3 regions of the Pseudomonas syringae genome follow, and region 3 is predicted to be linked to each of the others. Evidence: predicted binding sites of a transcription regulator. Region 3 holds the regulator's gene; each other region holds the start of a gene.

Region 1 (9,972 bases), 1.2 Mb from region 3:
TGAATCATCTGAAACATGTCATGCAGCGCTTGTGCCAACTCGCATTCGGCTGTGTGCCGGGGCAGAACATCAAGGGTGAAGCGTATTTCTGCACCGCCTTGAAGCGGGTCGCACAGAAGCGGGGCGGCAGCTTGTCGACAGGCTATTGATCAGTGGCGGCCCATGAACCAGATAACCGCCAGCAGATTGAGCAGCAGCGAAACCAGCGCCAGCGTGCGCCAGACCTTCAGCGGTTCGCGTTCCAGTAACGGCCGTGGCCGTACGACGACCGGGCGATGTTCGGCCTGCTCCAGTTCCAGCAACCATTGCTCGGACGTTTCGTAGCGCAGTTCCGGGTCGGCTTGCAGCGCCTTGTCGAGGCTCTGACTCAACCATTGTGGAAGATCGGGTCGATAGCGGCTGGCGGGGGTCGGCGTCCCGAAGCGGCGATGTTGAAAGGCTTCAATCTCGCCGTAGGGGTAATGACCGGTCAGCAGGTAATACAGCGTCACGCCGACGGCATACAGGTCTTGTCGTGGCGCTGGCTCGACGCCATTGAAGGCTTCCGGGGCTATATAGCTTGGCGTGCCGGGCAGGTCGTCGGCGTTGACAGCGGACAGGCCGGGGCAAAAGGCCAGACCAAAATCCAGCAGCCGCAGTTCGCCGTCATCACCCAGCAGCAGGTTTTCCGGCTTGATGTCGCGATGAATGATATTGCGTCGATGCAGCAGGCCGCTGGCGCGCAACAGTCGGGTCGCCAGATCCTGCCACTGTGCGAGCGGTAAAGGGCCGCCAGCGGCGAACAGTTCGGCCAGGGTGCGTCCGGAATGCTCGCGCATCACGTAATACAAGTGCTGGCGCTCTGCGAGCGGATGCAGCTCGGGAAAGAAACGTCCGGCAACCCGGCGCAGAAACCACTCTTCGAGCAACAGGCCTTGACCGGCCCCGGTTTCGTCATGGCGGCTGACAGGCAGGGTCTTCAAAAGCCAGGGCTGACCATGGGCATCTTTCACCCGATAGAGGATCGACTGACGGGATTGCGCCGCGATGCTGCCAATGTTCCAGCCTTCGAAAATCTGGCCGGGTTTGAGTGCCGGCGGCAGCGGCCACTGCCGCAACTGTAACAGCGCGTCGCCCAGATCATCTTCGCCAAGGCTGTCGACCTGAATCAGCAGTGCGCTGGCATTGTCCTGACTGCCCGCCAGGTGTGCCGCGCTGACCAGGGTTTTTACCGCTGAGTCCAGGTCATCCTGTTCGCCAAGAATCGAGCGAATGCTGGCATCGCCCAGCGTTGCCCAGACGCCGTCGCTGACCAGTAACAGCCGCTCGCCTTCGTCCAGTTCGCCGTCCAGATAATCCATGACTACGTATTGATCGAGGCCCAGCGCGCGCTTGAGCACGTGCTGCATGTCGGCCTGTTCCCAGACGTGATCTTCACTGATGCGCTTGAGCGTCCCGGCCTGCCAGCGATAAGCCCGGCAGTCACCGACATGGGCGAGGGTGAAGCGTCTACCACGCAGCACCAGTGCGCTGAGGGTGGTCATCAGGCCGTTGGCCAGCAACCAGCGATTCTGTGCCAGCAGCAGTCGATCAAGAGACTGGGCCACGCCCCAGGTTTCCGGCGTGGCGTAATAATCCAGCGCCAGTGCCTGCAGGGTGGACTGGGCCGCCAGCGCGCCATCGGCACACTGGCTGACGCCGTCGGCAAGGGCAAACAGATACCCCTTGCTGGCGGCCAGCGCCGCTACCGGAGTGACCAGGCGCAGAGCGTCCTGATTCTCCGCTCGCGGCCCGCTGGCGCTGAAGTGCGCACACCGCAGTTGCAGCGTCATTGGCGCCTCAGACCCGGGCCGCCGTCACGGCAGCCGAACCCCAGGTGGTTCTCCAGCGACGCTTGACGTTCAGCAGGCCGAACCAGGCCAGCACGGCCAGCCCCGCGAACAGCCACAGGCCCAACTGGTAATCGCCGGTATTCTGTTTGATGCTGCCCAGACCGGCCGCCAGCAGAAAGCCGCCGATACCACCGGCCATGCCGATCAGCCCGGTCATGACGCCGATTTCCTTGCGGAAGCGCTGCGGCACCAACTGGAAGACTGCGCCGTTACCGGCACCCAGGCCGAGCATTGCCGCGACAAACAGCGCCAGGGCGGCCCACGAACTGGGCAGGTTGAAACCAACTGCTGCAATGCCGACTGCGGCCACCGCGTACATCACAGTCAATGTGCGGATCCCGCCAAAGCGGTCCGCCAGCGCGCCACCCAGAGGGCGCATCAGGCTGCCGCCGAATACGCAGGCTGCGGTGTAGTAACCGGCAGTGATCGGGCTCAGGCCGTATTGGTCGTTGAAGTAGCCGGGCAGGGCGCTGGCCAGACCGATGAACCCACCAAATGTCACGCTGTAGAAGAACATGAACCACCAGCTGTCCTTGTCGCCGAGGGCCTTGAGGTAGTCCGCCACAGACTTGGGCTTGCTGCGTTCCGGAGCGTTACGTGCCATCAGGCTGAAAGCGATCAGCGTCAGCACCAACGGGATGAGGGCCAGACCAAACACATTGCCCCAGCCAAAACTGGCGGCCAGCACCGGGGCGATCAACGCAGCCAGCACGGTGCCGGAATTGCCCGCACCGGCGATGCCCATCGCTTTGCCCTGATGCTGTGGCGGATACCATTGCGACGCCAGCGGCAACGCAACGGCGAACGACGCACCGGCCATGCCGAGGAACAGGCCCAGCAGCAGCACCTGGCCGTAGGTGTGAATGCCCAGTTGCCAGGCCGCGAACAGCGCACCGATGACGATCACCTGGCCAATGATGCCAGCCGTCTTGGGCGACAACTGGTCGGCCAGCAGGCCCATGAAGAAACGCAGCACTGCGCCCGCCAGAATCGGCGTGGCCACCATCAGGCCGCGTTGCTGGGTGGTCAACTGCAGGTCGGTGGCGATCTGTACTGCCAGCGGGCCGAGCAGGTACCAGACCATGAAGCTCAGGTCGAAATACAGAAAGGCAGCGAACAGGGTCGGTTTATGGCCGGCCTTCCAGAAGCTTGTATCCATTGGCACACCTCATCATCGGCTAGGGGGGGCAGTCGGGGCATGGCCACGACACGGTTTGTTCCAGACGTTGTGGCGGAGTGCTTCGGGCGACTCCACCGGCCCCTTCGCCGGGGCCAAACGCCAAAAACGTCGCCTCTCCATCCACCGGAGCGGAAAGAGATGAGCGACGTCTTTGTCGTAATCGGTGGTAGCCGCCGTTGGCTACCTGTGCAATTGCATTAGCAATAGACGGGCCAAAGCAGGGGCAAGCGGTTTAGCGGCAAGCTGCAAGCGGGTCTGGGGGACTGTCGGGAGGTGTAGTTGACCGGGCCAATGACCTTGAAGCGGGCGCTGATCAGAAAGGACGCTGCAAAAAAGGGCGGGCCGCCGGCCCCGGAGCTTGTGCAGCTCATGCCGGCTGCTGTCAGCCGGCTGATAATGAAAAAATAATGCAGCGGTTGTTGATATTTTATTAAGTTCAATATGCTGGATATTATATTTATGTGCCACCAGTTTTAATGTTGCGTACTGTCAATATGATGCTGTTTCGATGCTGCCATATGACGGTCTTAATATCGATGATCTATAAGTGTGAATATTTATTAATTAACTATCCGGTGAGTCTTTTGGTACGTCAGTGCTGCAAATAGTTAATTTACTTTCTGTAGTATCTCTGACAGCATCCGTCCTGCCGACACCCACACGGCCCGTCGAATAGACGGTGATATTACTCTTCATCAGTGCGGCTTTATCTCAAGGTCGTCTGTCAATTCCGATAAGTGTTTACTTTGAAAGAAGTAATCGGCTACTCGCTCTTTTTTCGGGCTCCTGCTGCCTTAAATAAAGGGAAGCCCGATTTCACATGCACCTCGGCCATGCAACTTTTCGGCCGTGTTGTCTTCCTCTTCGCGCTGCTTTGAAGGGCGCCAATAAAGGATACATCATCATGAGTAACATCAATTACGCACCCACTGTCTGGTCCCGTGCCGATGCGCTGAAGGTCAACGAAAACGACCCCACCACCACGCAGCCACTGGTCAGCCCGGACTTTCCGGTCATGAGCGATACGGTATTCATCTGGGACACCATGCCGCTGCGCGAGCTGGACGGCACGGTCGTTTCGGTCAACGGCTGGTCGGTCATCCTGACATTGACGGCTGACCGCCACCCTGATGATCCGCAGTACCTGGGTGCCAATGGCCGCTACGACATCAAGCGCGACTGGGAAGACCGCCACGGCAGGGCGCGCATGTGCTACTGGTACTCGCGCACCGGCAAAGACTGGATCTTCGGTGGCCGAGTGATGGCCGAGGGCGTATCGCCGACGACACGAGAGTGGGCGGGCACACCGATCCTGTTGAACGACCAGGGCGATATCGATCTGTATTACACCTGCGTGACACCCGGTGCCTCGATTGCCAAAGTTCGCGGCCGCATCGTGACATCCGATAAGGGCGTAGAGTTGAAAGACTTTAACGACGTTAAAATTCTTTTTGAAGCCGACGGCACTTATTATCAGACCGAAGCGCAAAACTCGACCTGGAACTTTCGCGACCCAAGTCCGTTCATTGACCCCAATGATGGCAAGTTGTACATGGTCTTTGAAGGTAACGTCGCGGGCGAGCGTGGTTCACATACGGTTGGCGTCACGGAACTTGGCCCTGTGCCACCGGGCCACGAAGAAGTTGGCGGTGCCAGATTCCAGGTCGGCTGTATCGGCCTGGCGGTGGCGAAAGACCTGACGGGTGAAGAATGGGAAATACTTCCACCGCTGGTGACTGCGGTGGGCGTTAACGATCAGACCGAACGTCCGCACTATGTCTTCCAGGACGGTAAATATTATTTGTTCACCATCAGCCACAAGTTTACCTACGCCGATGGCGTGACCGGGCCGGATGGTGTCTATGGTTTTGTCGGCGAGCATCTGTTCGGTCCTTACCGGCCCATGAACGCCTCTGGTCTGGTGCTTGGCAATCCGCCCGAGCAGCCGTTCCAGACGTATTCCCACTGTGTCATGCCGAACGGACTGGTAACGTCGTTCATCGACAGCGTGCCCACCGAAGGCGAGGATTATCGTATCGGCGGGACCGAAGCGCCGACCGTGAGAATCCTGCTGAAAGGCGATCGCTCGTTCGTGCAGGAGGAATATGATTACGGCTACATTCCTGCCATGAAGGACGTGACGCTGAGCTGACAGAACTTAGCCCTGCGAAGCGAGAACGCCTGCCTGTGCAGGCGTTCTGCGTGCGGTCAGCCCAATAGCTCGCTCATCGCAATAATCTGTTCGGCCACCTGAATCAGCTTCTGCTGGCGACTCATCGCCTGGCGGCGCATCAGGGTGTAGGCCTCCTCCTCGTTGCACGCCTTCATCTTCATCAGCAGCCCCTTGGCCAGTTCGATGCGCTTGCGCTCGGCCAGTTGCTGATCGCGGGCATGCAGTTGCGCCCGCAGCGACTGATCGCTTTCGAAGCGGGCCATGGCCACGTCGAGAATCGGTTGCAGCCGTTGCGCCTGAATGCCTTCGACAATGTAAGCGCTGACCCCGGATTTGATCGCCTGACGCATCACTCCCGGATCGTGCTCGTCGGTAAACATCACAATCGGCCGCGGCTGGTCGCGGCTGACCAGCACCACCTGTTCCATCACGTCGCGGCCGGGGGATTCGGTGTCGATCAGGATGACATCCGGGCGCACCGCCTCAACGCGGGCGGGCAGGTCGATGATCAGCCCCGACTCATCGATCACCTCGAACCCGGCCTCGGTCAGTGCGGATTTGAGGCGACCGACTTTTCGGGGTGTGTCATTGATCAGCAGAATACGCAGCATGCTCACGTCCTCCGTCAACGACTGGCCAGTGCAGGCGCGGGATCGGCCAGCGAGTGAAGTTTGAAGCTGCGTGCATAGCCAGCCGGATCACTGCCATCCCAGACCTTGCCGTCGATCAGCTGACTGCTGCGCAGGTGGGCAGCCGGAACACTGATGCCCAGCGCGTCGGCTGCCTGACGGTACAGGTCCAGTTGCTGGACGCGGCTGGCGACTGCCAGGTAGTCCGGGTCTTCGCGCAACAGCCCCCAGCGTCGGAACTGGGTCATGAACCACATGCCATCGGACAGCCACGGGTAATTGACCTGGCCCTGATTGTGGAACCGGACCGCATGCGGGTCCTGCCAGTGGTTGCCAAGCCCGTCACTGTAATGGCCGAGCAGGCGCGGTTCGATGCAGTCCAGCGGCGCGTCCAGATACTCTGTGCCGCTGAGCAATTGCGCCGTGCTGCACAGGTTGTGCGGGTTCTGCTCGATGAAGCGGCTGGCTTCAAGTACCGCCATGATCAGCGCTCTGGCGGTATTGGGGTTCTGCTCGACGAATTCGCGCGTGCAGCCGAGCACCTTGCCTGGGTGGTCGGGCCAGATCGCCTGGCTGGTGGCCATGGTGAAACCCAGCTGCTGCTGTACTGCGCTGGCACCCCACGGCTCACCGACACAGAACCCGTCGATGCGCCCGGCTTGCAGGTGCTGCGCCATCTGGGTGGGCGGCACCACCACACTGTTCACATCGTCGAGCGGATGAATGCCCTGGCTGGCGAGCCAGTAATACAGCCACATGGCGTGATTGCCGGTGGGAAAAGTCTGCGCGAAGGTCAGTTGCGAACCGTTTTGGTGCGCGCGTTTGTCCAGTGCCTCAGGCGTGATCACGCCCGCTTGCTGCAATTCGCTGGACAGGTTGATGCACTGACCGTTCTGATTGAGGCCCATCAGGATCGCCATGTCGGTCGCCGGGCCGCCGCTGATGCCCAGTTCCACGGCGTAGATCAGGCCATACAGGCTGTGTGCTGCGTGCAGCTGCCCGCTGACCAGCCTGTCGCGCAGCCCGGCCCATGAGGTCTGGCGCTTGAGGTTGAGGCTCAGCCCGTAAGGCTGGGCAAAGCCCTGCGTCGCGGCGACCACGAGCGGCGCGCAGTCAGTCAACGCCATGAAGCCGACGTCCAGGCTGTTGATTTCCGGCGCGTCGCTGCCGGCTACCCAGTCCAGGGCGTTGCTGGTTGGTTCAGTCATAGCGAGCACTTCATAAAAAGCCCATCCAGAAAAAAGGCGCCGTTCGACCCGATGCCAGTGCAAGGGGCTGAAGCGACGCCATTGTCCATGCACGGTTCCTTCGTTGGAGTACGTGCCCGATAACCGATCCAAGCAAGGCATATGCCAGCGTCATGTGGCAGGAAGTTTATCGCGCACCTCGCTTGAGCCGCCCGCACACGGCTATAATCGCCACCCTGAATTCAGCTGCTCACGAGCCCATCCCGCCATGTATAACCTGGCCCGCCAGTTACTGTTCAAACTTTCCCCGGAAACCTCGCATGACCTTTCGCTGGACCTGATCGGTGCAGGCGGGCGGCTGGGGCTCAACGGTCTGCTGAGCAAGTCTCCGGCGAATCTGCCGGTCAGCGTCATGGGCCTGGAATTCCCTAACCCTGTGGGGCTGGCGGCCGGTCTGGACAAGAACGGCGCGGCCATCGACGGTTTTGCACAACTGGGTTTCGGCTTTGTCGAGATCGGCACCGTGACGCCGCGTCCGCAGCCGGGCAATCCCAAGCCGCGTCTCTTTCGCCTGCCGCATGCCGAGGCGATCATCAATCGTATGGGCTTCAACAACCTGGGTGTCGATCATCTGGTGTCCAGGGTCCAGGCGGCCAAATACCGCGGCATTCTGGGTATCAACATCGGCAAGAACTTCGACACGCCGGTCGAACGTGCAGTGGATGATTACCTGATCTGCCTGGACAAGGTTTACGCCCACGCCAGCTATGTCACCATCAACATCAGTTCACCCAATACAGCGGGTCTGCGCAGTCTGCAATTCGGCGATTCGCTCAAGCAACTGCTCCAGGCCCTGAGCCTGCGTCAGCAGGAACTCACGCAACTGCATGGCAAGCGTGTGCCGTTGGCGATCAAGATTGCCCCGGACATGACCGATGAAGAAACCGTGCTGGTCGCTGCTGCGCTGATCGAATCGGGGATGGATGCGGTCATTGCCACCAACACCACGCTGAGCCGTCAGGGCGTCGAAGGCTTGCCGCATGCTGATCAGGCAGGCGGTTTGTCAGGCGCGCCGGTTCGCGAAAAAAGCACGCATATCGTCAAGGTGCTGGCTGGCGAGCTGGGCGGGCGCATGCCGATCATCGCGGCGGGCGGGATTACCGAAGGCCGGCATGCGGCCGAGAAGATCGCAGCCGGTGCCAGTCTCGTGCAGATCTACTCTGGTTTCATCTATAAAGGCCCGGCGCTGATTCGCCAGTCGGTGGACGCCATCGCGGCAATGCCACGCACCGCAGGCTGAATCAGGACCCGAAAAAAGGGGCTCTTCGAGAGAGCCCCTGGGCGTTGGCCCGCCGCCCGGGTCGGGCGTGCATGGTACAGGTGTGAATCAGTCAATCATGTTGACGGCCCGTCGAGGCCTGAATGTCTATGAATCGCCTCATCCGACCGCGTGAAGTTCGTTGAGTCTGTGGATGCCCGCAGTGCCGGTCATACCGTCCCAGTTGTCGCCGCGTCCTTCGCGCCAGCCATTGATCCATGCCTGGCGTACTGACGGTAGAGTAAAAGGGCAAAGCTCACGGGATTTACCATGAACGCCGTATTGATATCCGCGTAAAAATGCTCTTTCCAACGGATCACGCTTAAGTCTTCTCATAGGGTAATGCCCTCGTCTGTTGACTGTAATATCCCTGAGACCCCGTGATGAGGTCGGGCAGAATGTTCTGCCGTTGGTGCCCGCTGCCGGCGTGGCGGGCCTTGATGCCATCACCGTTGCAGTGATGACCTGTGTTGATTTCTAACCAAAGCGCAGGGCGGTGTGAATGATCGTTTTGTCATAAGCACGTCACATTCTGGTCTGTCCAGCAATAAGCGTTGGGGTGCGTCAACACTGATTTTTTACGCAGCCCCCTTCAGACGCGGGTTTGCGGACGAATTGAGATCGCTTATCAACCTCAAATGGTGGCTGTTTGCCTTGCCCACACAAGCGACGAAGGGTCACTGATCGGCCGATAAAATGTGACTTTTCGAGTCGGGCTTTTCGGCAGCATCTTTATTGCCAACATTGCAGGCCTCGATATCTGTTTTAATGTGCAGCTTAACTGCCGCAATGACATGACAGGATCATGCGGTGGACCGGCACACATCAAGTGCCACGCAGGCGTTCTCCACGAAAGACGCCTGTTCAAATCTGGCAGGGCAATGCGTTGCCCGCCGCAGACGGCTCAGGCCCTGGAATACACATGTCGGATCGCTACGAACTTTTCCTCACTTGCCCAAAGGGCCTTGAAGGCCTGCTTGCAGAGGAAGCCACTGCGCTTGGCCTGCAAGAGACCCGCGAGCACACCTCGGCCATTCGCGGCTCGGCCGACATGGAGACCGCTTATCGCTTGTGCCTGTGGTCGCGTCTGGCCAACCGCGTGCTGCTGGTGCTCAAGCGGTTCCCGATGAAGGACGCCGAAGACCTGTACCACGGCGTACTCGATGTCGAATGGCACGACCATCTCGAATCGGAAGGCACCATCGCGGTGGAATTCAGCGGTCATGGCTCGGGTATCGACAACACCCACTTTGGTGCATTGAAGGTCAAGGACGCGATCGTCGACAAGCTGCGCACGCCCGAAGGCGAACGTCCCTCCGTCGACAAGATCAACCCGGACCTGCGTGTGCACCTGCGTCTGGACCGTGGCGAAGCCATCCTGTCGCTGGACCTTTCCGGTCACAGCCTGCACCAGCGCGGCTATCGTCTGCAGCAGGGGGCTGCGCCGCTCAAGGAAAACCTTGCCGCAGCGATCCTGATCAGAGCCGGCTGGCCGCGTATTGCTGCCGAGGGCGGCGCGCTGGCTGACCCGATGTGTGGTGTCGGTACATTCCTGGTCGAGGCCGGCATGATCGCCGCCGACATCGCGCCCAATATCAAGCGCGAGCGCTGGGG
Region 2 (9,972 bases), 750 kb from region 3:
TCCGATAGATCTTGCGCCCATACTGCACACCGTCGCGCATGTGCTACAAACGAGTTCTCGGTTCGGGATACATAACAGCTGATTATGAATAAACTCAGGACAACACTGCCTCCTCTGGCCAGCCTGCTGCCTTTCGAAGCCGCTGCCCGGCTGGAAAGTTTCTCGAAGGCTGCTGACGAGTTGCACATCACCCAGGCTGCCGTCAGCCGGCAAATCCGGGGTCTGGAGGAGGATCTCGGTCTGAAGCTGTTTATTCGCCGAAATCGGGCTGTGTTTTTGACGGAGGAAGGGCGGGAGTTAGGAGGGGTGATAAGTGCAGCGTTGCTGAACATCAGTGATGCTGCTGTGGCGCTTCGAACATCACGGCGCAAACATCGTGTTGTTCTGCTTTGCCAGCTATGCGAAGCCTTTTACTGGATGATGCCACGCCTATCCACCTTCCTTGATCAACACTCTGGGGTCGAGGTTCAAGTTGTGACCTCGACGCGACCCATCGCCGAATTCAGCGGCTACTTCGATGTGGCTTTGCAAACCACCGGACGCGCCAGTGGTTGCCACACGCTGGTTTTTACCGCTGCCGATGAAGTCTTTCCCGTGTGCCGCTCCGACTATCTCGCGCCTGGCAGTTTGCTGAGCCTCAAAGAGCTTCGCCTGCACAAACTGCTGCACTACCGCTCCACGCCCCATGAATTCATGACGTGGGATGACTGGTCGCAGATGTTTGGAAGTACCAGGGCGGATTATCCTCAAGGTGCGGTGTTTGATAGCTATCCGCTTATGCTTCAGGCGGCAGTGGAGGGGCATGGCGTTGCATTGGGATGGCGTCGAACTGCGTCAAAACTTATTGAAGAGGGCGCGTTGGTGCAGTGCTGTGCAGAACGTGTTCCGTTGCCTGACGCCATTTCAGTTTATAAAAAGAGTCACGACGACAATCGGGTTGAAGTCCGTATGTTGCTGGATTGGCTCCGGGAGCAGTTGGTTATGGAGCGCTGACCCACTGGATTCGTTGCTTGACTCAGGCAGTTGTTGATGGGGCACAAAAAAGAGACGTTCAGGATTCAGTGCCGGCAGTGCCTTGTCCGGTAAATACCGCGCTGTCAGGATCGAGGATTTTATCCAGAAGGCTCTTGGCATCAGCGTCACCTTCAGAGGTGTGCGTTTTGTAGTTGAAGTCTTGATCAATCCAGCCCTGAAGTCTGGTTTCATAGCTGGAAGGGTATTGCGACTGCTCGATGGCTGGCAGCTCTTTGTAGTGATCGAGAACCGATGTGTAAAAATCAGTCAGCTTGCCGGTCGCACTGTATTCAGCGCTTCCTTCGGCTACAACTTGCTGGCGCCATATCCTCTCCTGGCGATAGGATTCCAGCCAGGCTGACTTTTTCTCGTTGACTGTAAAGTCGCCGCTTTCGTCATAGGCGATGAGTGAAAGCTGGTCTCGGGACATGCCGGAAAACGGGTTATTTCCGCTGCCATTAACGAATTCAGTCGCGTTTTTCGCGCGTTCCAGGCGATCAGGATCGTTGCTTTGGGGGACCTCTGCATCGTGCCTGGCTTTATTGGCGTCGTAGCTGCTTCCTACCAGTCGCTCTGTCAGCTGACTGTTTTTTTCACTCAACGCTGTACGACCAAGGCTCGCATCTCTGGACGCCGCACGCGTTGCGCTTTCGCTGAGTTGCACAGAAAGAGAAGAAAGTTTGCCTGAAGCCAGTTTTTCGTTTGAGGTGGCAGAGGGATCGCGGGTGAGGGGTGAGGTGGTGGGGGAGGCCACGGCTTTTGCAGTGTTAATGCTCGGGTTACTGTTCTTGCCTATTGAGTCGACCAAGATGAAGCTCCTTTCTAATTCCTATTCCTTGTGCGCCTGAGTGTATCGGTCATTACCACGATCCTGTAGCGCAAATACAAGACGATTCACCAAAACTACACCCCCCTACTGGCAAAAAAACGGCACCCACCTTGCCGCTTTGCCCCTCCACAGCGGAAATGCCTTGCCGCTTTTCTGGCATTGCCGCCTCTGCGCCGTCTGCGACCCTTGCAATCATTGGGTTTTACAACATGGCACGCCGATTGCTTTGTCAGTAACAACAGAATCAGGTCAACCGGCAAAGGTTTCCCGAAATGAGCATCAGCTTCGATAAAGCGCTAGGCATACATGAAAAGGCCCTCAACTTCCGGGCTCAGCGGGCAGAGGTGTTGGCCAACAACATTTCCAACGCCGACACCCCGAACTTCAAGGCGCGTGATCTGGAGTTTTCTTCGGTGCTGGCTGCCGAAACCGAGAAGACCCAGAACGGTCATTTCGCGCTGAACAAGACCAACAGTCGTCATATCGAAGCCGAGGGCATGGGCAATGACGACGGCACGCTGATGTACCGCACGCCGTCGCAGCCTTCGCTGGACCAGAACACCGTTGATTCGCAGGTCGAGACGGCCAGTTACACCGAGAACGCCATGGGCTTCCAGGCCAGCTTCACATTGCTCAACAGCAAGTTCAAAGGGCTGGTTGCAGCCCTTCGCGGAGAATAATCCATGTCACTAGCCAATGTGTTCAACATTGCCGGTAGCGCCATGAGTGCCCAGACCACGCGTCTGAACACCACGGCCAGTAACATCGCCAACGCCGAGACCGTGTCTTCGAGCATGGACCAGACCTACCGCGCACGTCATCCGGTGTTTGCCACCGTGATGCAGGATCAGCAGTCCACAGGCGGTTCGTTGTTCCAGGATCGGGGTGAAGCGGGGCAGGGTGTGCAGGTCAACGGCATCATCGAAGACAGTTCCAACCTCGAAGCGCGCTACGAGCCCAATCATCCTTCCGCTGACAAGGACGGGTATGTCTATTACCCCAACGTCAATGTCGTGGAAGAAATGGCCGACATGATTTCCGCCAGCCGGTCCTTCCAGACCAACGCTGAAATCATGAACACCGCTAAATCCATGATGCAGAAGGTTCTGACCCTCGGTCAGTGATAGAAGGCGAACGTTATGGCCGTTGATAGCACCACAGCAAACAGCGTTTCATCGACATTTTTGAACACGCTGCAAAACCCTACGCCGACAACCACGAACTCCACAGGCACGCTGGGCAAGGATTCGTTTCTGCAACTGCTCGTCACGCAGATGAAGAACCAGAACCCTCTGGACCCGCAGGACAACACCCAGTTCGTGGCGCAACTGGCGCAGTTCAGCAGCCTCGAAAGCATGCAGAACCTGACGAAGACGGTTGACACCATTGCAACCAGTTACCAGTCGTCCCAGGCCTTGCAAGCATCATCGCTGGTGGGTCGTTCAGTGATCATTGATGCGAGCAGCACCTCGGTCGATACCACCAAGGGCCTGACCGGTTCGATCGTGGTTCCGGCTGCAACCTCGGCGACAACGGTCAAGGTATACGACGCACAATCGAACCTGGTCGACAGTGTCGATCTGGGGGCCCAGACCGCCGGCACGACCAACTTCGCCTGGGACGGTACGGATTCAAGCGGCACCGCGCTGCCATCGGGTACTTACAGCTTCAAGGCGGAAGGCGCGGTTGACGGCAAGAACACCCAGTTTTCGACTTACCTGCCCGCCACAGTCAATAGCGTCACGCTGGGTGTCAATGGCGCAGAAACAATGCTTAACCTGGCCAGCGGCAGTGTTGCCCTGTCCAAAGTTCAAACCATCGGATTGTAGAGCCGCTACGGCGCAGGAGTGAAACATGTCTTTCAATATCGGCCTTAGTGGGCTCTATGCTGCAAACAAAAGTCTCGACGTTACCGGCAACAACATTGCCAACGTGGCGACCACTGGCTTCAAAAGTTCGCGCATCGAATTCGCTGACCAGTACGCACAATCGATTCGCGGTACATCGGGTGGCACGGGTGTCGGCAGTGGTGTCACCACGGCTGCGGTTTCCCAGCAGTTTTCCCAGGGCAGCCTGAGCACAGGCACGGGCAATGCACTTGACCTGGCCATCAACGGCAATGGTTTCTTCATGCTCAACAACAACGGTGAATCGTTGTATACCCGTGCCGGCGCTTTCCATACTGACAAGGACGGCTATGTCGTCAACAGTTCGGGCATGAACCTGCAAGGCTACAACGTTGATGCAAACGGCACCGTCATGGTCGGCGCTTCCGGTGATCTGCGAGTTGACAGCTCCAACCAGTTGGCGAGTCCGACCAGCATCATCACCAACACGGCCAACCTGAACTCGACATCGGCAGTTCCGACTGTCACGCCGTTCGATGCGACCAATTCCAAGACCTATAACGATACTTACAGCACCACCGTTTTTGACTCGCAAGGCAACGAGCACCGCATGGAAAGCTACTTTGCCAAGACGGGCACTAATAGCTGGACCATGTACTCGCTGATTGACGGGCGCAATATCAGTGATCCGACCAGCACGGTTCCGGATGCAAACAATCTGACTTTCGATTCTTCGGGCTCGCTGATCATCAATACCGCTACGACGCCGACTTCACCTTCGCCAAGCGCTAACCTGGCGGTCAATGCCGACGGCACCTTCAAGGTTGTAAACTGGGTACCGGCTATTCAAACGGGTACCGGTACCACTGCCACCTGGGGTCCCAACGGCGCCGCGGGTGTTGCTTCGGGCATCCAGCTGGACATGAAGGCTTCGACGCAAACCGCTTCGGCCACAGGCCGTTCGGCGCAAGCGCAGAATGGTTATGCAGCAGGTCAGATCAAGGACATGAGCGTCGATTCATCGGGTAACCTGTTCGCGTCCTACACCAATGGTCAGTCCAAAGTCATCGGTCAGGTTTCCCTGACGTCCTTTGCCAACGTGCAAGGCCTTGCGCCTGCTGGCGGGACCAACTGGCGCGAAACCTTTTCCTCGGGCATTCCGGGCACTGGCACTCCGCAGTCGGGTACGTTGGGTTACGTCACAGGTCAGGCACTGGAAGAGTCCAACGTCGATCTGACGCTTGAGCTGGTCAACCTGATCAAGGCGCAAAGCAACTATCAGGCTAACGCCAAGACCATCTCTACACAGAGCACCATCATGCAGACCACTATTCAGATGACGTAATAAGCGTCGTTGGGTAAATGGTAAAAAAACCCCTGAGACAGGGGTTTTTTTATGGGTGATCAAATCGAGCAGTCGGCCTTGATGAAGTGGCCTTTCAAGCGTTTCCAGCCTGGCCCCGGGCTGGTCTGAGCGCAGACAATCCGGCTGTCGCCCTGCCATTTGTAGTAATGCGCGGGAGCGGCCTGGGCGAGCAGTGCGAAGGTGGTCAGGCTGGCTGCCGCGATGCCGACGATGCACCCGTGAAAAGACATGGCGGTTACCGATAAGACTCTGATGTTGGCCAGATTATCACTGTCGATCAGATTGTCTGCGCGCACCTGCGAAGTTTTTTTGGCGTTGCGCCGGCCGCCAAGCGGGCAGGGCGGCAGTCCGCCGCCGCTATTGGCTGGCACTTTGCCGAAAACCAAACCGCCGACGTCTGTTTTTACTGGCGAATCAAGCATTTGTATCGAGCCTGACAAGTTGGTTCAAAAATTGCTTTAACCCTTTCAGAACAGCTACAGGCGGCAAGCGTCTGTCGGAGGAGGAAGACTGTGGACAAGTTGCTTTACGTCGCCATGAGCGGTGCATCTGAAAACGCGATTGCGCAGAAGGCTCACGCCAACAACCTGGCAAACGTTTCGACCAACGGTTTCATGCGGGACCTCGAACAGGCCCGCTCGATGCCGGTGTACGGTGAAGTCATGCCCTCGCGTGCCTACGCCATGAGCGAACGTCCCGGGACTGACTTTTCCGCCGGCGCCATGGTGCAGACCGGTCGTGAACTGGACATCGCCGTCAAGGGTGATGGCTGGATCGCGGTGCAGACCGCCGATGGCGGCGAAGCCTACACCCGCAGTTCCGGCATGAACATCGATGCCCTGGGCGTGTTGCGCGACGGCAGTGGTTTGCCGGTAATGGGCAACGGTGGTCCGATTGCCGTGCCGCCGCAGCAGCAGATCGAGATCGGTGCCGACGGCACGATCAGTATTCGTTCGCTGGGTGAGAGCCCGCAGGTAATGGCGCAGGTCGACCGCATCAAGCTGGTCAAGCCTGACCTGAAGACCATGGAAAAAGGCCCTGACGGCCTGATCCACACCAAGACCGGCCGGCCTGCCGATGCAGATGCCACCGTTCAGGTCGAGTCCGGCTTTCTGCAGGCGAGCAACGTCAATGCGGTCGAGGAAATGACCTCGGTGCTGGCTTTGTCCCGTCAATTCGAATTGCACGTCAAGATGATGAAGACCGCCGAAGAAGACGATCAGTCGATGGCTCGCGTCTTGCAACTTGGCTAATCAATGACAGCTTGCGCCGACAAACCGGCGCTTGAGGAGAACACACATGCTTCCTGCACTATACGTCGCCAAAACCGGCCTTGCCGCTCAGGACACCAACCTGACCACCATCTCCAACAACCTGGCGAACGTTTCGACCACAGGTTTCAAGAGTGATCGTGCCGAGTTTCAGGACTTGCTGTATCAGATCAAGCGTCAGCCAGGTGCTCAGTCCACCCAGGACAGCGAACTGCCTTCCGGCCTGCAACTGGGTACCGGTGTGCGTATCGTCGGCACGCAGAAGAACTTCACGGCCGGTAGCCTGCAGACCACCAACAACCCACTGGACCTTGCGGTCAACGGTCGTGGTTTCTTTCAGGTCACCCAGCCGGACGGCACCATTGCCTACAGCCGCGACGGTACGTTTCACCTGGACGCCAACGGCCAGATCGTGACCGCCAACGGTTATGCCCTGGAGCCTGCGATTGTCGTGCCGCAGGCCGCGCAGACCTTCACGGTCGGTCAGGACGGTACGGTGTCGGTCACGCTGGCCGGTGCAACCGCCACGCCGCAGATCATCGGCAACATCCAGACCGCCGACTTCATCAACCCGGCCGGCCTGCAGGCCATCGGCGGCAACCTGTACTTGGAAACCGGTTCGAGCGGCGCGCCGCAGATCGGTACGCCGGGCCTCAACGGCCTGGGTCCGACCCTGCAGAACACCCTGGAAAACTCCAACGTCAGCACGGTTGAAGAACTGGTCAACATGATCACCACCCAGCGCGCTTACGAGATGAACTCCAAAGTGATCTCGACCGCTGACCAGATGCTGCAAAACCTGACTCAGAATCTGTAAGGCACTGATGCTGGCAAAACTGCTCAATCCGAAGGGGCGCCTTGATAAGCGCCTGTTACACCGCGAGGTTTCAAGTGTCATGAACCGCCTTAGTGTTCCGCGTTTTTCAGTGTTGATCGCTTCATTGTGCGGGATCACCCTGCTGTCTGGCTGCGTTGCGCCGACGGCCAAGCCCAATGACCCTTATTACGCTCCGGTGTTACCGCGTACGCCCATGTCGGCGGCTTCGAACAATGGCGCCATCTATCAGGCCGGTTTCGAGCAGAACCTGTACGGCGACCGCAAAGCGTTCCGTGTCGGCGACATCATCACCATCACGCTCTCCGAGCGCATGGCGGCGAGCAAGGCGGCGACTTCGGCAATGAGCAAGGACAGCACCAACAGCATTGGTCTGACCTCGCTGTTCGGTTCGGGCCTGACTACCAACAATCCGATTGGTGGCAATGATTTGAGTCTGAATGCCGGTTACAACGGCTCGCGCTCGACTACCGGTGACGGCAAGGCCGCACAGAGCAACAGCCTGACCGGTTCGGTCACCGTGACGGTTGCGGATGTGTTGCCCAACGGCATCCTGGCGGTGCGCGGCGAGAAGTGGATGACCCTCAATACCGGCGACGAGCTGGTGCGGATCGCCGGGCTGGTTCGTGCCGATGATATTGCGACCGACAACACTGTTTCTTCTACCCGTATTGCCGATGCACGTATTACCTATTCGGGGACCGGAGCCTTTGCCGATACCAGCCAGCCAGGCTGGTTCGACCGGTTCTTCCTCAGCCCGTTGTTCCCTTTCTGATAGCGGGATAAACATGATCAAGCTCAAGCAACTGATAGCGGCGACCTTGTTGTTGTCCACAGCGTTCGGCGTACATGCCGAACGTCTGAAGGACATCGCGAGCATCTCCGGCGTGCGGGCCAACCAGTTGATCGGTTACGGTCTGGTGGTGGGGCTCAACGGTACGGGCGACCAGACCACCCAGACCCCGTTCACCCTGCAGACCTTCAACAACATGCTGTCGCAGTTCGGCATCAAGGTGCCGTCCGGTTCCGGCACCGTGCAGTTGAAGAACGTCGCGGCGGTTGCGGTGTACGCGGACCTGCCTGCGTTCGCCAAGCCGGGTCAGACGGTCGATATCACCGTTTCCTCGATTGGTAACTCCAAGAGCCTGCGCGGCGGTGCGCTGTTGATGACGCCGATGAAAGGTGTCGACGGTAACGTTTATGCCATCGCTCAGGGCAACCTGGTGGTCGGTGGTTTCGACGCGGAAGGTCGTGACGGCTCAAAGATCACTGTCAACGTTCCGTCGTCGGGTCGCATTCCTGGCGGTGCTTCGGTCGAGCGCTCGGTGCCAAGCGGTTTCAATCAGGGCAATACCCTGACCCTGAACCTGAACCGTTCCGACTTCACCACGGCCAAGCGGGTTGTCGACAAGATCAATGACTTGCTCGGCCCTGGCGTTGCTCAGGCGCTGGACGGTGGTTCGGTGCGTGTGACCGCGCCGCTTGATCCGGGCCAGCGTGTCGACTACCTGTCGATTCTGGAAAACCTGGAAGTCGATCCGGGCCAGACTGCTGCCAAGGTCATCATCAATTCGCGGACCGGCACGATCGTTATCGGTCAGAACGTCAAGGTATCGCCTGCCGCTGTCACTCACGGCAGCCTGACCGTGACCATCACCGAAGACCCGATTGTCAGCCAGCCGGGCGCATTGTCCGGCGGTCAGACCGCTGTTGTGCCGCGCTCGCGGGTCAACGCCCAGCAAGAGCTGCACCCGATGTTCAAGTTTGGTCCAGGCACCACGCTGGATGAGATTGTCCGTGCGGTCAACCAGGTCGGCGCAGCGCCCGGCGATCTGATGGCCATCCTCGAAGCCCTGAAGCAGGCCGGCGCGTTGCAAGCCGACCTGATTGTGATCTGAGGACCTGCGCATGGATATGCCCAAGGGCGGAATTTCTTCAGCGGTCGACTCCGGTGCCTACACCGACGTCAACCGTCTGGCGGCGCTGAAGCACGGCGACAAGGACAGTGTGGAAAACCAGAAGAAGGTGGCCCGCGAGTTTGAATCGCTGTTCGTCAGCCAGATGCTCAAGGCCATGCGTTCGGCCAACGAAGTGCTGGCCAAGGACAACCCGATGAACACCGCGGCGACGCGGCAGTATCAGGACATGTATGACCAGCAACTGGCGGTCACGCTGTCCACCCGTGGTAACGGCATTGGTTTGCAGGACGTGCTGATGCGCCAGTTGTCGAAAGACAAGGGCATAAACCACGCCGCTCCAGCCGATACGCTCGGCGCCGCCAAGGCTGCAACGGCCGCTACTGACGCGGCGCCTGCCAAGACCGGTCTGGCGACCAGCATCTACCAGCGTCCACTGTGGGCAACGCGCTCGGCGGCGGCGGATCAGGCGGCTGTCGCAGCGTCGGCATCCGGTGAAGGTCGCAACGACATGGCGGCGCTCAATTCGCGTCGTCTGTCCTTGCCGAGCAAGCTCACTGATCGACTTCTTGCAGGCATTGTTCCTTCGGCGGCTACCGCAGTCAGTAACAGCCCTGCACCGGCTCGTGCAGCTTCCGGTACTGCCGGCAACAACGGTGACTGGACGCTCGATCCGAACCTGGCGCCTGCGCCAGAGTACGTGCGCTCGATGGCGCAGCCGCCGCTGGCCCCGGCCAAACGTGCGTTCAGCAACGCCGATCAGTTCGTTGAGACCATGTTGCCGCTGGCCAAGGAAGCCGCCGCGCGCATCGGCGTCGATCCGGTCATGTTGGTGGCCCAGGCTGCGCTGGAAACCGGCTGGGGCAAATCGATCATGCGTCAGCAGGATGGCAG
Region 3 (9,972 bases):
CGCTGAGATCGTGAGACACCACAATACTGGTGATGCCCAGTGCATCATTGAGCAACCGGATCAGGCGCACCAGCACCCCCATTGCAATCGGGTCCTGCCCGACGAAGGGCTCGTCATACATGAGAATCTGCGGGTCGAGCGCGATCGCACGCGCCAGCGCAACACGGCGCTTCATGCCACCGGACAGTTCATCCGGCATCAGTTCGACCGCACCGCGCAGGCCAACAGCCTGGAGCTTGAGCAGAACGATGTCGCGAATCATCTCTTCCGGTAGCTCTGTATGCACCCGCAGCGGAAAGGCGACGTTTTCGAAAACGTCCAGATCGGTGAACAGCGCACCGCTCTGAAACAGAACGCCCATCTGCTTGCGTGCGTCGAACAGATCGCTGCGCGACAGTTCCGGAAGGTTCTGGCCATTGACCCACACCTGACCTTCGCTCGGGCGCAACTGAGCCCCCATCAAACGCAGCAACGTAGTCTTGCCACAGCCCGAGGGACCCATGATCCCGGTGACCTTGCCCCGCGGAATACGAATATCGACATTATTGAAAATACTGCGCGCACCGCGTTTGAAAGACACACCTTTCAACTCGACCGCATAGGCGTCATCAGGACTCATCTAAACTCCTTGCGATACAGCCTCCGCCCTCAGCCGCCCGTTCTTGGAGGCAGATAAGCTGTGCAGGCGGGCCGAACAAGCCGCGAACTATATCACCGCAGGCACCCGCCCCCAAGAAGAGAACCAACCGGTTCAGGTATCCGCCGAATTATTCTGTACCACAATGTTGTGACTACAGGCTTGGATACAGACCCGCAAGCGCGTAGGAAATTCGTTTAAAAACAACACAACGACGATCAGACGTGAGGGAATCGTTCATTACCGCTATAATCGCCGCCTTTCAACCGGCTGACCCTTCCCAGACATGACTCAATCCAGTGACCTGATCCAAGCGGCGCAACGCACCATTCGTCTCGAGATAGAAGCCATACAAGGCTTGCTTGAACGCCTCGACGGGGATTTTGTGCGCGCCTGCGAGATGATTCTGGCCAGCAAGGGACGTGTTGTCGTGGTCGGCATGGGCAAGTCCGGGCACGTTGGCAACAAGATTGCCGCGACCCTGGCAAGCACCGGGACGACCTCGTTTTTCGTGCACCCGGCCGAGGCCAGCCATGGCGACATGGGCATGATCACTCGCGATGACATCATCCTCGCGCTGTCCAACTCCGGCACCACCAACGAAATCGTCACGCTGTTACCGCTGATCAAACGCCTGGGTATCCGGATGATCAGCCTGACCGGCAATCCCGAGTCAGTTCTGGCCAAGGCTGCGGACATCAACCTCAATGTCCATGTCGTACACGAAGCCTGCCCGCTCAATCTGGCACCGACCTCTTCGACTACTGCCGCGCTGGTCATGGGCGATGCACTGGCCGTGGCGCTGCTAGAAGCACGTGGCTTCACTGCCGAAGACTTCGCGTTTTCGCACCCGGGCGGAGCACTCGGCCGACGCCTGCTGCTGAAAGTCGAGAATGTCATGCACTCCGGCGACGCCCTGCCCAGTGTCCAGCGTGGCACCCTGCTGCGCGATGCGCTGCTGGAGATGACCCGCAAGGGCCTGGGCATGACCGCCATCCTCGAAACCGACGGCAGACTCGCAGGCATATTCACAGACGGCGACCTGCGTCGAACCCTGGACCGCCCTTTCGACATCCGCCAGACCACCATTGATGAGGTCATGACCCATCATGGCAAGACCGCTCATGCAGAGATGCTGGCGGCCGAAGCGCTGAAAATCATGGAAGACAACAAAATCGGTGCGCTGGTTGTCGTGGATCAGGATGATCGGCCGGTGGGTGCGTTCAATCTGCAGGATCTCCTGCGTGCAGGCGTCATGTAATGGAAACCAAAGCGATGAACCCGGAACTCATGCAGCGCGGCAAGGCCATCAAACTGGCAGTCTTCGATGTCGACGGCGTACTGACTGACGGCCGTCTGTATTTCATGGAAGACGGCAGCGAGATCAAGACGTTCAACACCCTCGACGGGCAAGGCATAAAGATGCTGATAGCCTCGGGTGTGACCACCGCCATCATCAGTGGTCGCAAGACCGCGATCGTCGAGCGCCGGGCGAAGAGCCTGGGCATCGCACATCTTTTTCAAGGCCGCGAAGATAAACTGGTCGTACTGGACCAATTACTGGCAGAGTTGAAACTTGATTACGAACACGTCGCCTATCTGGGTGACGATCTGCCAGACTTGCCGGTCATTCGGCGTGTCGGCCTGGGCATGGCCGTTGCCAATGCGGCAAGTTTTGTACGCGAGCATGCACACGGAATAACAACGGCGCGAGGCGGCGAAGGTGCGGCACGCGAATTCTGCGAACTGATTCTGAGTGCGCAAGGCAACCTTGAAGCGGCCCACTCCGCTTATTTATAGAAGCCATTATGTTCACTAAAAAAATTCGGAAGTTTCTGCTTCTCGGGGTACTGGCGGTGCTGCTGGCGGCCGTCGGCTACTGGAATGTCAGCCCGGAAAGTTTCATGGACAGGCCTGACGGGGCGGTTAACGACACCGCCATCGACTACTATGCGATCAATACGCGCAGTGTTCAGTACCTGCCAGACGGCACACTTCAATACGACATGACCGCCGACAAGGTGGAACACGTGAAGACCTCTGATGTAAGCCTGCTGACCACGCCCGATCTGAACATGTATCGCGGCGGCGAGTTTCCCTGGCATGTTCAGAGTAAACGAGGCGAAGTGTCCTCCGCAGGCGACCAGGTCGAGTTGATGGACTCCGTTCGCGTTGAACGCACCGATGAAAAGCAACGCACGACGATTATCACCAGCAGTCGCATGACCGTATTCCCGCAGAAGCAATATGCGGAGACCGACCAAGACGTTAGAATCGACGGCGCGGGCGGTGTCACTACGGCCAAGGGAATGAAAGCGTATTTGAAAGACAGCAGGATGGACCTGCTATCCAACGTAAGAGGACAGTATGAGGCTCGTTAAAACTCTTCCTTTATTGCTCGGCCTGGGCGCAGCACTGGGAAGCGCGAGCGCCTGGTCCCTGCCAACCGACCGTGATCAGCCTATCCACATCCAGTCTGACGATGCTCAGCTCGATGACAAGAAAGGCGTTGCAACCTACAGGGGCAACGTGGTTATCACGCAAGGCTCAATGAAGGTCACCGGCAACACCGTGACGATTACCCGTAACGCCCAGGGTGAAGTCGATGTCTTCACGTCTGTCGGCAATCTGGCTTACTACGAGCAAAAACCTGCCCCGGACAAGCCGATCGTGCAGGCCTATGCCGTCACGATCCAGTACTACGCCGGCCAGGACCGCATTGTCCTGATCGACAAAGCCAAGGTCATCAACGACGGCAACACGTCGGAAGGCGAGAAAATCGTCTACGACACGGTCAGACAGGTCGTCAGCGCCGGCCGGGCCAATGGTGGTACCAAGTTGACTACGCCACGTCCGCGTATCGACATGGTCATCCAGCCGAAGAAGAAAACCGATCAACCGCAGAAGGCCCCGTAAATGGCAACGCTCAGAGCCCAGCATCTGGCTAAAAGCTACAAGAGCCGACAGGTCGTGCGCGATGTGAGCATCTCCATCGAAAGCGGGCAGATCGTCGGCTTGCTGGGCCCCAACGGCGCCGGCAAGACCACCTGCTTCTACATGATCGTGGGCCTGGTCCAGGCGGATCAGGGCCGCGTGCTGATTGACGACCTGGATGTCAGCCACCAGCCCATGCACGGCCGTGCACGTGCCGGTATCGGTTACCTGCCGCAGGAAGCCTCCATCTTCCGCAAGCTGTCGGTGTCCGACAACATCATGGCGATTCTCGAGACCCGCAAGGAACTCGATGCTGGAGCACGCCGCAAGGAGCTTGAAAGCCTCTTGCAGGAGTTCCACATCACGCACATTCGCGACAACCTGGGCATGAGCCTGTCAGGTGGCGAACGTCGCCGCGTGGAAATTGCCCGTGCCCTGGCCACTTCGCCGAAATTCATCCTGCTGGATGAACCGTTCGCAGGCGTCGACCCGATCTCGGTGGGCGACATCAAACAGATTATCCACCACCTGAAAGCCAAGGGCATCGGCGTGCTGATCACCGATCACAACGTCCGTGAAACCCTGGACATCTGTGAAACCGCTTACATCGTCAACGATGGACAGCTGATCGCAGAAGGCGACTCTGAAACCATTCTGGCAAATCAGCTGGTGAAAGAAGTGTACCTCGGCCACGAGTTCCGTCTCTGATCGACCGCCTTTGGCACGTCCCCGGCTGATTGATGCCCGTGCAGCGTATTGACAGGATTTTATTTGTCATAACGCTCTAGGCAAAGCCACAGGTTTCAGGCATATAATTTGCTTAATGATGGCGCCCCGGCGCCTGTAGTAGATGGCGCACGTGCGTCAGCGAATAAGGTGTTTAGCCCCTGCCATGAAACCATCGCTAGTCTTGAGAATGGGCCAGCAGCTGACGATGACACCGCAGCTGCAACAGGCAATCCGCTTACTTCAGTTGTCCACTCTGGATCTCCAGCAGGAGATTCAGGAGGCGCTGGAGTCCAACCCTATGCTTGAACGGCAGGAAGAAGGCGACGATTTCGATAACTCCGACCCGCTTGCCGACAACATCGAACAAAAGCCCAACCCCGACGTTCAGGAACCAACCTATCAGGAAGCCGCACCCACGGTGGACAACCTGGAAGACGGCGAATGGGGCGAGCGCATTCCAAACGAGCTGCCCGTCGACACGGCCTGGGAAGACGTTTACCAGACCAGCGCCAGCAGCCTGCCGAGCAGCGATGACGATGAGTGGGATTTCACTACCCGTACCTCGGTGGGCGAAAGCCTGCAGAGCCATCTGCTGTGGCAACTGAACGTAGCGCCGATGTCCGACAAGGATCGCCTGGTTGCAGTGACGCTGATCGACTGCATCAACAACCAGGGCTATCTGGACGAAACACTCGAAGAGATTCTTGAATCCTTCGACCCTGAGCTGGACATCGAACTCGACGAAATCGAAGCCGTACTGCACCGCATCCAGCAGTTCGAACCTGCCGGCATCGGTGCGCGCACGCTGAGCGAGTGCCTGCTTCTGCAATTACGCCAGCTGCCCGCGAAAACGCCCTGGCTGGCGGAAGCACAACGGCTGGTCACCGATTACATCGATCTGCTGGGCAGCCGCGATTACGGCCAGTTGATGCGGCGCATGAAAATCAAGGAAGACGAACTGCGCCAGGTCATAGAACTGGTTCAGAGCCTCAACCCGCGTCCCGGCTCGCAAATCGAATCCACAGAAGCCGAATACGTTATTCCTGACGTGATCGTGCGCAAGGACAACGAACGCTGGCTGGTCGAGCTGAATCAGGAATCGGTGCCCCGCCTGCGCGTAAACCCCCAATATGCCGGGTTTGTCCGTCGCGCCGACACCAGCGCAGACAACACCTTCATGCGCAACCAGTTGCAGGAGGCTCGCTGGTTCATCAAGAGCCTGCAAAGCCGCAACGAAACCCTGATGAAGGTCGCCACCCAGATCGTCGAACACCAACGCGGTTTTCTCGAATACGGCGACGAGGCCATGAAACCGCTGGTGCTGCACGATATCGCCGAGGCGGTAGGCATGCACGAGTCGACCATTTCCCGCGTCACGACCCAGAAATTCATGCACACCCCACGGGGTATTTACGAGCTGAAATACTTCTTTTCAAGCCACGTAAGCACCTCCGAGGGCGGCGAATGCTCGTCCACGGCAATTCGCGCAATCATCAAAAAACTGGTTGCGGCGGAAAATCAGAAAAAGCCGTTGAGTGATAGCAAGATCGCTGGTTTACTGGAGGCACAAGGCATTCAAGTAGCCCGTCGCACAGTCGCCAAGTACCGCGAATCACTCGGGATAGCGCCTTCCAGTGAGCGCAAGCGATTGATGTGATGCAGGCCGAGCCACAGCGTTCCAGTGGCAGGCGTCACGCCTGTCTCTTTATGCATTGGCAAAGGAGAAAGCTGTATGCAAGTCAACATCAGTGGACACCAACTGGAAGTGACCAAGCCCCTTCGTGAATATGTTGAGCTCAAGCTCAAGAAGCTGGAGGGGCACTTTGACAAGATTACAAACGTGCAGGTCACGATGGCGGTCGAGAAGCTCAAGCAGAAGATCGAAGCCACGCTGCACATCCACGGAGGGGAGGTGGTTGCCAATGCTGAACATGACGACATGTACGCTGCAATCGACCTGCTCACTGACAAGCTCGACAGACAATTGCTCAAGCATAAGGAAAAGCAGCAAAGCATCCTCAAAGGTGCGGCCGCTCGCTAACGCCCATTTAAATGATCCGATTTGAAAATATCCTGACCCCCGGCCGTTCACTCGTGAACATGCCGGGCGGCAGCAAGAAACGTGTACTTGAACAGATTGCCAACCTGATCGGCCGCGAAGTGCCGGGAATGGATTCGGGCACTGTGTTCGAAAGCCTGGTTGCCCGTGAAAAACTGGGATCGACCGGTTTCGGCAACGGCATCGCCATTCCTCACTGCCGCCTGGCCTCCTGTGGCGAGCCCGTCAGTGCAGTGATTCACCTTGATGCTCCGGTAGATTTCGACGCCATCGACGGTGCGCCCGTGGACTTGCTGTTTGTCTTGCTGGTCCCGCAGAAGGCGACCGACGATCACCTGGAGCTGCTTAGCCAGATTGCCGGCATGCTCGACAAGGCCGACGTGCGCAAGAGCCTGCGCAACGCGGCAAGCGACGAAGCGCTGTATAACGTGGTGCTGGACGCACAAAAAGGTCTTTGACAATGCGCATGATCATCGTCAGCGGCCGCTCCGGTTCGGGCAAAAGTACCGCGCTGGATGTACTGGAAGACAACGGCTTCTATTGTGTCGACAACCTTCCTGCCGGTCTGCTGCCGGAACTGGCCGAACGCGCACTGATCAACACCGAGCTGGCAGAGCCACTGTTGGCGGTTTCGATCGACGCACGCAATCTGCCAAGCCATCTGACCCGTTTTCCGCAGATGCTCGATGAAGTGCGCTCACGCAATATCCAGTGCGACGTGCTGTATCTGGATGCCGACGAAGCCACCCTGCTCAAACGCTTCTCGGAAACCCGACGTCGCCACCCCTTGAGCACGGCAGATCGCTCGCTGGCCGAGGCGATACGCGACGAGACTACATTACTGGGCCCGATCATCGATCTGGCCGACCTGAAGATCAACACCACCCACCTGAACCTCTACCAGTTGCGCGATGCACTGAAACTGCGCCTGCTCAACAAGCCCGAGCCTGGTACTGCCTTTCTGCTCGAGTCGTTCGGCTTCAAGCGTGGCATGCCCGTTGATGCCGATCTGGTCTTTGATGTGCGCTGCCTGCCCAACCCGTACTGGAAGCCTGAATTGCGCGATCATTCAGGTCTCGAACAGCCTGTTATCGATTATCTGTCCGTGCAGCCCGACGTTGAAGAAATGTTTCAGGACATCTTCGCCTATCTGAACAAATGGCTGCCTCGATTCGCAGCCAGCAACCGTTCTTACGTTACCATTGCCATCGGTTGCACTGGGGGGCACCATCGCTCCGTCTACCTGACAGAACGCCTGGGTCAGGTATTGCAACAATCACTCAAGAACGTTCAGGTCCGCCACCGCGACCTTAGCTGAAAGGATTTACACTGCGATGCCCGCTCGTCAAATCACCATCATCAACAAACTGGGTTTGCACGCCCGCGCCGCCGCCAAGTTCGTAGGCGTTGCCGGCAAGTTTCCCTGCCAGATCCGCGTCGGCCGCACGCCGGAAAGCATGGTCGATGGCAAGAGCATCATGGCTGTGATGATGCTGGCTGCGGGCAAAGGCACCGAGATTCATCTGCACACCGAAGGTGAATTCGAGCATGAAGCCCTTGATGGCTTGGTAGAACTGATCAATAACAGGTTTGACGAGGGCGAATAAGCCCTCGACCTCACACGTCTCGGCGTGTCACACCCATCACAAGCAATGCACCTGAAGCCAACTCATCCCCCGCCCTGCCAGCAACACCATACCTGCCAACAGCAGCACGGTTCCTGCTCCCCTGCGCAGCAACCGCACTTTATTGATCGAGAGTCGTTCAGAACGCATAGGCGCCCTTGGCGGGTGTCGAGGGATCAGGCCAGAGCAGCCTGATAGCGTCGGGCTACTTCCTGCCAGTTGATCACGTTGTAGAACGCGTTGATGTATTCGGGACGGCGGTTCTGGTAGCGCAGGTAGTAGGCATGTTCCCACACGTCCAGCCCCAGAATGGGTGTGTTGCCATTCATCAGCGGGCTGTCCTGATTGCCGCTGCTTTCGACTACCAGTTTTTTGTCAGGGGTCACGCTCAGCCAGGCCCATCCACTGCCAAAACGCGTCAGTGCGGCTTTGGTAAAGGCCTCCTTGAAGCTGTCAAAGCCACCCAATTGCTCGTCTATTGCAGCGGCGATCGCGCCTTGTGGCAAGCCGCCACCGCCGGGCACCATGACTTCCCAGAACAGCGAATGGTTGGCATGACCTCCACCTTGATTGATCACCGCCGGGCGCAGGTTTTCAGGCAGTTGCTTGACGCTGGCGACGAGTTTTTCAACCGACCAGTCGGCGAATTCAGTGCCGTCGACCGCCGCATTGAGGTTGGTGATATAGGTCTGGTGATGCTTGGTGTAGTGGATTTCCATGGTCTGCGCATCAATGTGCGGCTCTAGTGCATCGTAGGCGTACGGCAGTGCTGGCAAGGTATGAGACATTTCAGTGTGCTCCGTAAAAAAGTCCGGAATGAGTCGCTGAATGGCGCTGCAGCGATGAGCGCGTGTGCTCACTGCTGCTGTTCAGCAGTCGATGGGTGCGCGGGTATTCGCCATGCTCGCTGATAAAGCTCAGTAGCTCGGCGTAGGTCTTGCTGCTGTGGCGCAGGGCCGCTTCGCGCAGAGCGGGCGTCAGCCGCTGGCTCTGCATGGTCTGCAACAGGTGCTGATGGATTGCGCACAGGTATTCGGCGCTTTCTTCTGGCTGCCCCAGGCTGAGGTGCAGGTCCGCCAGGTTGTGATGGGAAATCACACACGCCGCAACGGCTTCATCGACGTCTGGCCAACGCTCGAAAAGCACTTGTGCCAGGGCCAGCGCCTGGAGGTACAGCTCACGGGCTTCAACCCACTCACCCAGACTGAAACAGCGGTTGGCCTGTTCAATGGTGCGTTTCCAATGCTGCATGACATACCCCCAGAGGCGCAGGCTGGCCGGACCAGGTGATCCCGGCGGTCACATTTCACCCTCAAATGATATTCATTATTAAATGAGATTTTGACTCAACACAAGCATGTTGATGAGATGGACTTTTGCGAGGGGGTTCTGAGAAGACAATGAAGCGAGGCTTCATGAGCTATCGATCGTGCAGAAACTGGGGAGTGTGGCACGGTAAGGACAGGTGATGCGGCGTGACAGGAAGCGCATGCCAACGCCGGAGCATTGGCATGCGAGTCAGTCAGGTATGCAGCGGTAGCGATGCAGGCTAATCAGCTCCCCGCCACCATCATGCGCTCGATCAGTACCGAGCCGGTGCGGATGTTGCTGCGCAGTTCGAGATCGCTGCCCACGGCGACGATCTGTTTGAACATGTCGCGCATGTTCCCGGCAATAGTCACTTCCTGAACCGGAAACTGAATCTCGCCGTTCTCGACCCAGAAGCCCGCTGCGCCACGCGAGTAATCACCGGTGACCATGTTCAGGCCGCTGCCCATCAACTCAGTGACCAGCAAACCACGGCCCATGCGCCGGATCAGCGCATCCTGATCTTCGGAACCATGAGTAACGAACAGGTTATGAACGCCGCCCGCATTGGCGGTGCTTGGCATGCCCAGCTTGCGGCCGGAATAGGTGCTCAGCACGTAGGACACCAGATCGCCTTTGTCCACGAAGGGTTTGGCATACGTCGCCAGGCCATCGCTGTC

What was found. Region 3 encodes sigma-54, which starts transcription at its own class of promoters, with help from an activator protein. Its sites were predicted from a motif close to ANTGGCATNNANNTTGCTNT; they were not measured.
Region 1: a site for sigma-54 is predicted at 7,191-7,210, ahead of I9H07_RS09170 (CmpA/NrtA family ABC transporter substrate-binding protein). Genes of this name have one in related genera too.
Region 2: a site for sigma-54 is predicted at 2,052-2,071, ahead of flgB (flagellar basal body rod protein FlgB). Genes of this name have one in related genera too.

What each region holds. Positions count from the first base shown of each region.
Region 1 is NZ_CP066265.1:2,042,681-2,052,652, forward strand. Features, by position in the region: gene I9H07_RS09145 (hypothetical protein) at 1-149, shown strand, start outside; gene I9H07_RS09150 (bifunctional protein-serine/threonine kinase/phosphatase) at 150-1,811, opposite strand; gene I9H07_RS09155 (nitrate/nitrite transporter) at 1,819-3,030, opposite strand; gene I9H07_RS09160 (glycoside hydrolase family 68 protein) at 3,956-5,203, shown strand; gene I9H07_RS09165 (ANTAR domain-containing response regulator) at 5,260-5,835, opposite strand; gene I9H07_RS09170 (CmpA/NrtA family ABC transporter substrate-binding protein) at 5,850-7,061, opposite strand; gene I9H07_RS09175 (quinone-dependent dihydroorotate dehydrogenase) at 7,309-8,340, shown strand; gene rmf (ribosome modulation factor) at 8,479-8,694, opposite strand; gene rlmKL (bifunctional 23S rRNA (guanine(2069)-N(7))-methyltransferase RlmK/23S rRNA (guanine(2445)-N(2))-methyltransferase RlmL) at 9,281-9,972, shown strand, end outside.
Region 2 is NZ_CP066265.1:1,633,353-1,643,324, forward strand. Features, by position in the region: gene I9H07_RS07440 (LysR substrate-binding domain-containing protein) at 85-993, shown strand; gene I9H07_RS07445 (hypothetical protein) at 1,052-1,822, opposite strand; gene flgB (flagellar basal body rod protein FlgB) at 2,116-2,523, shown strand; gene flgC (flagellar basal body rod protein FlgC) at 2,527-2,967, shown strand; gene flgD (flagellar hook assembly protein FlgD) at 2,983-3,672, shown strand; gene flgE (flagellar hook protein FlgE) at 3,698-5,035, shown strand; gene I9H07_RS07470 (hypothetical protein) at 5,095-5,286, opposite strand; gene I9H07_RS07475 (flagellar basal body rod protein FlgF) at 5,569-6,309, shown strand; gene flgG (flagellar basal-body rod protein FlgG) at 6,356-7,144, shown strand; gene flgH (flagellar basal body L-ring protein FlgH) at 7,224-7,937, shown strand; gene I9H07_RS07490 (flagellar basal body P-ring protein FlgI) at 7,951-9,060, shown strand; gene flgJ (flagellar assembly peptidoglycan hydrolase FlgJ) at 9,071-9,972, shown strand, end outside.
Region 3 is NZ_CP066265.1:885,570-895,541, reverse strand. Features, by position in the region: gene I9H07_RS04080 (ATP-binding cassette domain-containing protein) at 1-619, opposite strand, end outside; gene I9H07_RS04075 (KpsF/GutQ family sugar-phosphate isomerase) at 924-1,898, shown strand; gene I9H07_RS04070 (KdsC family phosphatase) at 1,913-2,437, shown strand; gene lptC (LPS export ABC transporter periplasmic protein LptC) at 2,446-3,018, shown strand; gene lptA (lipopolysaccharide transport periplasmic protein LptA) at 3,005-3,553, shown strand; gene lptB (LPS export ABC transporter ATP-binding protein) at 3,554-4,279, shown strand; gene I9H07_RS04050 (RNA polymerase factor sigma-54) at 4,464-5,957, shown strand; gene hpf (ribosome hibernation-promoting factor, HPF/YfiA family) at 6,033-6,341, shown strand; gene ptsN (PTS IIA-like nitrogen regulatory protein PtsN) at 6,353-6,817, shown strand; gene rapZ (RNase adapter RapZ) at 6,820-7,677, shown strand; gene I9H07_RS04030 (HPr family phosphocarrier protein) at 7,694-7,966, shown strand; gene I9H07_RS04025 (superoxide dismutase) at 8,161-8,772, opposite strand; gene I9H07_RS04020 (tetratricopeptide repeat protein) at 8,774-9,235, opposite strand; gene pmbA (metalloprotease PmbA) at 9,538-9,972, opposite strand, start outside.